DNA from 2 places in the Blastococcus jejuensis genome. Region 2 is predicted to be linked to the other one. Evidence: riboswitches for the same ligand, from Rfam matches in the RefSeq annotation. Region 2 holds a riboswitch; the other holds the start of a gene.

Region 1 (4,065 bases), on a different contig from region 2:
CATCCGGGCGGCCAGCGAGCGCGGCGCCCGCGTGACCACCCTGACCCTGTCGACCGAGCAGCAGGCGCTGGCCCGCCGGCGGGCGGACGACGCCGGCGTCGGGCACCTGGTCGACGTCCGGCTGCAGGACTACCGGGAGGCGACCGGCTCCTACGACGCGATCGTCTCGGTGGAGATGATCGAGGCGGTCGGCGAGCGCTTCTGGCCGACCTACTTCGGCGCGCTGGACGGCCTGCTCGCCCCGGGCGGCCGGGTGGGCCTGCAAGCGATCACCATGGCCCACGACCGGTTGATGGCCACCCGTCGCAGCTACACCTGGATCCACAAGTACGTGTTCCCCGGCGGGATCATCCCGTCGCTGCGGGCGATCACCGACACCCTCACGGCGCACACCCGGCTGTCCGTCGTCGAACGCCGCGACCTCGGCCCGCACTACGCGCACACCCTGGCGCTGTGGCGGGAGCAGTTCCTGGCCAACTGGGACCGGCTCGAGGGCTCGTTCGACGGCACGTTCCGCCGGATGTGGGAGTTCTACCTCGCCTACTGCGAGGCCGGTTTCCGGGTGGGCTACCTCGGCGTGAGCCAGCTGGGCCTGGCCCGCCACCCGTTCGCGGGCGCCTGAGGGTGCGGATCGCCGGAGCCCGCGTCTGGGTCACCGGGGCGTCGAGCGGCATCGGGGCCGCGCTGGCCCGCGAGCTGGCCGACCGGGGGGCAGCGGTGGCGATCAGCGCCCGGAGCACGGAGAAGCTACGGGCCGTCGCCGGCGGGCGCATGCACGTGGAACCCGTCGACGTCACCGACCGCGCGGCCACGGTCGCGGCCGCCGCGAACGTCCGGGCGGCGCTCGGCGGCCTCGACCTCGCGGTGCTCAACGCCGGCACCTGGTCGAGGTTCCACGTGGATCATTGGGACAGCCAGGCCTTCGCCGACCACCTGCAGACCAACCTGATGGGCACGGTGCACGCGCTCGAGGGCGTCGTCCCCACGATGCTCGAGCAGGGCCGCGGCCAGATCGTCGGGACGGCGTCGGTCGCCGGCTACCGCGGCCTGCCGGGGGCGGAGGCCTACGGGTCGACCAAGGCGGCGCTGCTGCACCTGTTCGAGGCGCTGCGCGGCTCCCTCGGCCCGCGCGGGATCGTCGTCCAGACGGTGTCCCCCGGCTTCGTCCGCACGCCGATGACCGACCGCAACACCTTCCCGATGCCGTTCCTGATCTCACCGGAGGCCGCGGCGCGCGCCATCGCCGACGGGATCGCGAAGGACAAGGCCGAGATCGTCTTCCCGCTGCCCATGATGCTGGTCATGAAGGTCGCCCGGCTGGTCCCGGTCCGGGCCTGGACGGCGGCGACGGCGGCGATGACCCGGCGGGGCCTGCGCCGCGGGAGCTGACCGGCGGCACGGGATCGTCGGACAGGCGGGCCCAGAGCAGCTCGTCGTGCTTGAGCCCGTCCCCGTACCGGTAGGAGCGGCGCAGCCGGCCCTCGAACGTGAAGCCGGCCTTCTCGGCCACCCGCCCGGATGCCGCGTTCTCGACGGCGTGGCACAGCTCGATCCGGTCCACGGCCAGCGCGCCGAACGCCCATCGGCAGGCCGTGTCGACGGCCACCGTGGCCACGCCCCGCCCGCGAGCGGCCGGCGCGGTCCAGTAGCCGATCTCCGCGTCGCCCTGCACCGCGTCGATCGAGTGCAGCGAGACCGATGCGAGCAGCCCGTCGTCCGAGCCGACGACGGCCCACGACGCGTGCGTGCCCGACTCCCAGTCGGCCCGGCGGGCCACCAGCGCGGCTGCCTCGTCGCGCGAGCCCACCCCGCCGCCGTTCCACAGCCGGATCGAGGGGTCCTGCAGCGCCGCCCAGACCGCGTCGGCGTCGCCCGCGCGCCACGGCCGGAGCCGGAGCCACCCGCAGTCCAGCACGATCGGTTCCATCCCCCGATCGTGCCCCGAGCGGCACCGGCCGAGGGGCGGGGGCCCGCACCGTCACCGGAGGTCTAGGCTTCTGCGCACAACAGAAGAAACCGACAGGGGAGCGCTTCGGCGCTGAGAGTGCGGGACACCGCAGACCCTCGAACCTGATCCGGGTCATGCCGGCGCAGGGAGTCTGGAGGAGCTATGGCCGAACAGGCCGTCCGTCCGTCGTCCACCGATGCCACCGAGCCGGGTCGTGCCGGCGTGCGCTGGCGCACCGTCGACATCGTCGTCGCCGCCGTCCTCGGCGTCGCCTTCGGCGTCGTGTTCTGGGCCTGGAACCTCGTCTTCGGCGTGCTCTCGGCGCCGCTGGACTTCTTCCCGCCGCTCTCGGCGATCCTCAACGGCGTCTACCTGATGCCGGGCGTGGTCGCGGGCCTGCTGATCCGGAAGCCCGGGGCGGCGGTGTTCGCCTCCACGCTGGCCGCGGCGGTCAGCCTGCTGCTCGGCTCGCCCTACGGCGGGATCATCGTCGTCTACGGCCTGGTGCAGGGCCTCGGCGGCGAGCTCGGTTTCCTGCTCACCCGGTACCGCAGCTTCGGCTGGGCGACCGCGGTGCTGGCGGGGGTGACCGCCGGCCTGTCGACGTCGATCCTCGACCTGAGCCTCTACTACCCGGTCTCGGCCGAGTACCCGTTCTGGGTGTTCACGCTGCCCTACACGCTCTTCACGACGCTCTCCAGCGTGCTGCTCGCCGGCGTCGTCGGGCTCCTGCTGGTCCGTGCCCTGGCCCGCACCGGGGCGCTGAGCTCGTTCGCCTCGGGCCGCGCCCGCGTCTGACCGGCCGGTGACCACCACCGGTGGTGTCGCCCGCACGACGACCGGCCCGGTCCGCGTCGTCGCGCGGGGGCTCGGCGTGCGCCACCCGTCGCGGCTCGCCTGGGCCCTGACGGGGGTCGACCTCGTCGTCGAGCCGGGCGAGCGGGTGCTGCTCACCGGCGCCTCGGGGGCGGGGAAGTCGACGCTGCTGTCCGCGCTGGCCGGGATCCTCGACGCCGAGGGCACCGAGGTCGCCGGCGAGCTGACCATCGACGGCGCCCCGCCCCGGGCGGCCCGCGGCCGGCTCGGTCTGCTGGCCCAGGACCCGGACAGCCAGCTGGTCATGACCCGCGCCGGCGACGACGTCGCGTTCGGGCTGGAGAACGCCGGCCTGCCGCGCGAGCGGATCTGGCCGCGGGTCGACGCGGCGCTGGAGGCCGTCGGCTTCCCGTACGGCCGGGACCGGCCCACGCAGGCGCTCTCGGGCGGTGAGAAGCAGCGCCTCGTACTCGCCGGCGCCCTCGCCCGCGATCCGGGCCTGCTCCTGCTCGACGAGCCGACGGCGCAGCTGGACCCACCCGGGGCGGCGCTGGTGCGTGGCGCCGTCGCGCGCGCGACCGCCCACCGGCGGGCCACCGTGATCGTCGTCGACCACGACGCGGGCCCGTGGCTGCCACTGGTCGACCGCGTCGTCGAGCTGACCGACGGCGGGCTGGTCGAGCACGGCCCGGGCTGGCGCCCGGCCGACCGCACCGCCGGGCTGCGTCTCCCGGGCGCGGGCGACGGACCGGTCCTGCTCGCCGCGGACGCCGTCGGCTTCACCTACCGCGGCGCCCGGGTGCCCGCGCTGCCGCCGACCACCGCCCTCGTGACCGGGGGGCGGGCCCTCGCCGTCACAGGGCCGAACGGCACCGGCAAGTCCACGCTCGCCCTCCTGCTGGCCGGCCTGCGGGCGCCCACGACCGGCCGGATCGAGGCGGCGCCGGAGCTGGTGGCCGGGGTCCGCCGGGGGTACCGCGCGCCGCACCGCTGGCGGGCCGAGGAACTGGTCACCCGGATCGGGACGGTCTTCCAGAACCCGGAGCAGCAGTTCCTGACCGGCCGGCTGCGCGACGAGCTCGCCCTCGGGCCGCTGCGGTCCGGGGAGCACGCAGCGGCCGCCCGCGCGACCGCCGACGAACTGCTGGAACGACTCGGCCTGACGGCGTTCGCCGAGGCCAACCCGTACACGCTCTCCGGCGGCCAGCAGCGCCGGCTGTCGGTGGCCACCGCGCTGGCGACCTCGCCGCGGGTGCTGGTGCTCGACGAGCCGACCTTCGGGCAGGACGCCGCGACCTGGC
Region 2 (4,065 bases):
GGACTCCTCCCGCATGACCTCCCTCCAGCACGCCCAGCCGTCCTCCGCCGATACCCGGATCCACGTCCCTGCCTGGGCCTGGGCGCTCTCGCTGCTCGCGCTCTTCGCGCTGTACCTGGTCGCGCAGGACAATGGTGCGGTTCTCGCCCAGTTCGGCGACACAGCCCACGAGTTCTTCCACGACGCCCGGCACTCGCTGGGCATGCCCTGCCACTGAGGCGACGGGCATGACCAGGACCCTGGACCGCTCCCCGACGCTGCAGGCGCCGCGCTTCGGACCACTGCTCGGCCGCATGGTCCTGGCCGGGCTGATCGCCGGGACGCTCTCCGGGGTCTACTCCCTCCTCGTCACCGAGCGCGCGATCGAGCCGGCCCTCGAACTGGAGGAAGCTCGTGCGGCAGCCGGTGGGGGCGTCCACGACCACGCCGAGGAGCTGTTCGGTCGCGCGGAGCAGCTGGTCGGCGGTTTCCTCGGGACCCTGCTGGCCGGCGTGGTGCTGGCGGTGGTCTTCACGGGCGTCTATGCGCTGGTCCGCCACCGGCTGCCCGGCCGGACGGACCTGGCCCGGGTGTGCCTGCTCGCCGGGATCGGTTTCGGCATCTTCGCCCTGTTGCCGGCGTTGAAGATCCCGGCCAATCCGCCTGCCCTCGGTGACCCCGCGACCGTCGGCACCCGGACGGCGATCTACGGGACCGTCCTCCTGAGCGGCATCGTCTCCGCGATGCTGGTCGCGGCACTGGTCAGCTTCCTGCAGAGCCGGGCGGTCAGTCCCGCGGCGACCGCGACCGCCGCCGTCGGGACGCTCACCCTGCTCCTGGGGACCATTCTCGTCCTGATCCCCGCCAATCCGGACCCGATCGCCGCGGACGTGCCCGCGGCGATGGTGTGGGACTTCCGGGTCGCCTCGCTGGGGCAGCTCGCGGTGCTGTGGACGACCCTGGGCCTGGCCGGCGGCTGGCTGGTCGACCGGCTGGCCCGCCCACCGATCACGGGATGAGCACGGCGCGGCCGAGCACCCGGCCGGCGCGCAGATCGTCGAGCACCCGCCCGACGTCGCCCAGCGGGTAGCGCGTCACCCGCGTGATGAGCCGACCTCGAGCGGCGAGGTCGAGAGCCTCCACCAGTTCGGAGCGGCGGTTGCCGACCGACGTGACGATGCGCTGTTCCGGCACGACGAGCGACAGCGGGTCGAATTCCACCCGATCGAAGCTGTAGCCGACATAGACCAGGGTGCCACGCTTGGCGAGGGACGCCAGCGCGGCCGCACCCGTGACCCGAGTGCCGACCAGCTCGAAGACCACGTCGGCCCCAGCCCCGCCGGTCGCCGCGCGGATCGCGGCGACCACGTCCTCCCTGGCCGCGTTCACCGTCGTCTCGGCGCCCAGCTCCCGCGCGAGTGCCAGCCGTTCCGGGTTGCGGGCGACGGCGATGGGTCGCGCTCCGGCTTCCCTGAGCACCTGCACGAGCGCAAGGCCCACTCCACCGCTGCCGTAGACCACCGCCGTGGCGCCCGCGGTGATCCCGGCAACGTCGACCGCGTGGAGCGCCGTGGTGCCGCTGCAGCAGAGAGCGGCCGCCTCTGCCAGGTCGAGTCCCTGGGGAACGGGCACGGTCGCCGACGCCGGGACGACGAGCTGCTCGGCGAACCCGCCGTCGGTGCCGAAGGCCAGGAAGCCCAGCGGGGCGTCGCAGAGATGGTCGTCCCCCGTGCGGCACCACCGGCAGCGGCCGCAGGCATGCAGGTAGTGCACCGCGACCCGGTCACCGGGCTGGACGTGCTCGACGGCCTCGCCGACCTCGGCGACGATCCCCGCGACCTCGTGGCCGAGGGTGATCGGCCTCCGGCCCGGGGTGAGCAACCCGTCAACGAAATGCAGCTCGGTGCCGCAGACCCCAGCCGCCGCCACGTCGATCAGCACGTCCCACGGGCCTGGCCGGGGCGGCTCGACGTCCTCCGTCCCCAGCGGCCGACCGACCTCATGAAACCGCACAGCACGCACAACTGCCTCCCTACGCCGGCATGACCCGGACAGGTTCGAACGGTCGGCGGCCCTAGCCGCCCTCTCAGCCCACTCGGATGGGCTCCCGCGATACGCCGGGCAGGCTACCGCCAGGGTCCGAGGCTGCACGCGCCCGGGCGGCTGTTACGTTCGCGGCGTACGTGGCACGGGGTGTCCCGCCCGGGACTGAGAACACACCCGTCGAACCTGCTCCAGTTGACACTGGCGAAGGGATGTCACCGGCATGTCCGGATCCAGCACGGAACTGATCGACCTGCGCGCCGTCCACGAGGCGCTGCGCGCGACCGCCCCCCTGGTGCACTGCCTGACCAACACCGTCGTCCAGGCCCTCACCGCCAACGCGCTCCTGGCCGTCGGCGCCGCACCCGCGATGGTGGACGCCCCGCAGGAGGCCGGCGACTTCGCCGCCGTCGCCTCCGCGGTGCTGGTGAACGTGGGGACCGTCCACGAGCGGACCGCGGAGGCGATGCGGATCGCCGCGCGCTCCGCCGGGACGGCGGGGACGCCATGGGTCCTCGACCCCGTCGCCGTCGGCGCCCTCGCCTACCGCACCACGCTGGCCGACGAGCTGCTGGCACTGCGTCCCACTGTGGTGCGCGGGAACGCCTCGGAGGTGATGGCGCTCGCCGGCGCAGGCGCGGGCGGGCGGGGCGTGGACAGCACCGCGGGAACCGATGACGCCGCCACCGCCGCCGCCGAGCTGGCCCGGCGGACCGGTGGCGTGGTGGCCGTCAGCGGGGAGGTCGACCTGCTCACCGACGGAACGCGAACCGTCCGGGTGGGTGGCGGTTCGGTGCTCCTGACGAGGACGACGGGTGCCGGGTGCGCGCTCGGCGCCCTCGTCGCCGCCTACGTCGCCGCCACCGACGACCCGCTGACCGGAGCGGTCGCCGCCCACGCCCACGTGGCACTCGCCGCGGAACGAGCCGCGGCGACGGCCGCCGGACCGGGCACGTTCGCCGCCGCGTGGCTCGACGCACTCGACGCGGTCGACGCCGACGCGCTGGCGAAGGCAGACGTGCGCGTCGCCCGATGAGACCGCCGTTTGACCCGACGCTCTACCTGGTCACCGACACGCAGCTGTGCGCGCCGCGGCCGGTGGCCGACGTCGTCCGGGCGGCGGTGGCCGGTGGGGTGACCGCGGTGCAGGTGCGCGACAAGGGCGCCTCCCGTCGCGACCTGCTCGCCCTCACCAGGGCGGTGCAGGAGGCGGTCGCGGAGGTCCCGGGGGTGGCCGTCGTGGTGAACGACGCGGTCGACGTCGCGCTGCTGGCCGCCGCCGACGGCGTGCATGTTGGCCAGGAGGACCTGCCGGCCACCGAGGTGCGGGCCCTGATCGGCCCCCGACGGCTGCTCGGCCTGTCGGTGTCGTCGCCCGCCGAAATCGCTGCCGCCCTGGCACTGCCGACCGGGACGCTGGACCTGGTCGGCGTGAGCCCGGTGTGGGGAACGCCGACCAAGCCCGATGCCGGACCGGCTCTGGGCCTGGACGGGACCCGCGAGCTGGCGGCCGCCGCCCGCGCCGGGGGGCTGACCGCCGTGGCCATCGGTGGCATCGGCGCCGACCGGGCCGCAGAGGTCGCGGCCACCGGGGTCGACGGCATCTGCGTGGTGTCGGCCCTCTGCGCGGCGGCCGACCCGGCGTCCGCGGCCCGGAAGCTGCGTCGAGAACTCTCCCGAGGCGTGCCCGCCGAGGTGTACCGGTGACCGCCGTGGCCCTCACCGTCGCCGGTAGCGACCCCAGCGGTGGCGCCGGCGTGCAAGCAGACCTGAAGACGTTCAGCGCGCTGGGCGCCTACGGCACCGCCGTCCTCACCGCGCTGACCGCGCAGAACACCCGTGGGGTCACCGGGGTCCATCCGGTCCCGGCCGCGTTCGTCGAGCTGCAGCTGCGTACCCTGCTCGACGACGTCGAGGTGCACGCCACCAAACTCGGCATGCTGGGCACCGCCGAGGTGGTGCGCGAGGTGGCCGCCGTGCTCGCCGAGCGCCGTCCCGGCCCCGTCGTCTGCGACCCCGTGATGGTCGCCACGAGCGGGGACC

What was found. A riboswitch is a leader RNA that binds a small molecule or an ion and turns the genes downstream of it on or off. The one in region 2 is predicted to bind thiamine pyrophosphate.
Region 1: it holds a riboswitch for thiamine pyrophosphate, as region 2 does, so the genes downstream of both, ABD644_RS18485 (ECF transporter S component) here and thiM (hydroxyethylthiazole kinase) in region 2, are expected to answer to the same signal.

What each region holds. Positions count from the first base shown of each region.
Region 1 covers NZ_BAAAVV010000011.1:52,451-56,515, forward strand. Annotated here, with positions in the region: gene ABD644_RS18470 (class I SAM-dependent methyltransferase) at 1-622, shown strand, start outside; gene ABD644_RS18475 (SDR family NAD(P)-dependent oxidoreductase) at 625-1,389, shown strand; gene ABD644_RS18480 (GNAT family N-acetyltransferase) at 1,301-1,927, opposite strand; TPP riboswitch at 2,012-2,114, shown strand; gene ABD644_RS18485 (ECF transporter S component) at 2,111-2,746, shown strand; gene ABD644_RS18490 (ABC transporter ATP-binding protein) at 2,754-4,065, shown strand, end outside.
Region 2 covers NZ_BAAAVV010000003.1:228,069-232,133, forward strand. Annotated here, with positions in the region: gene ABD644_RS08185 (CbtB-domain containing protein) at 14-217, shown strand; gene ABD644_RS08190 (CbtA family protein) at 228-998, shown strand; gene ABD644_RS08195 (alcohol dehydrogenase catalytic domain-containing protein) at 988-2,001, opposite strand; TPP riboswitch at 1,992-2,100, opposite strand; TPP riboswitch at 2,159-2,252, shown strand; gene thiM (hydroxyethylthiazole kinase) at 2,246-3,058, shown strand; gene thiE (thiamine phosphate synthase) at 3,055-3,729, shown strand; gene thiD (bifunctional hydroxymethylpyrimidine kinase/phosphomethylpyrimidine kinase) at 3,726-4,065, shown strand, end outside.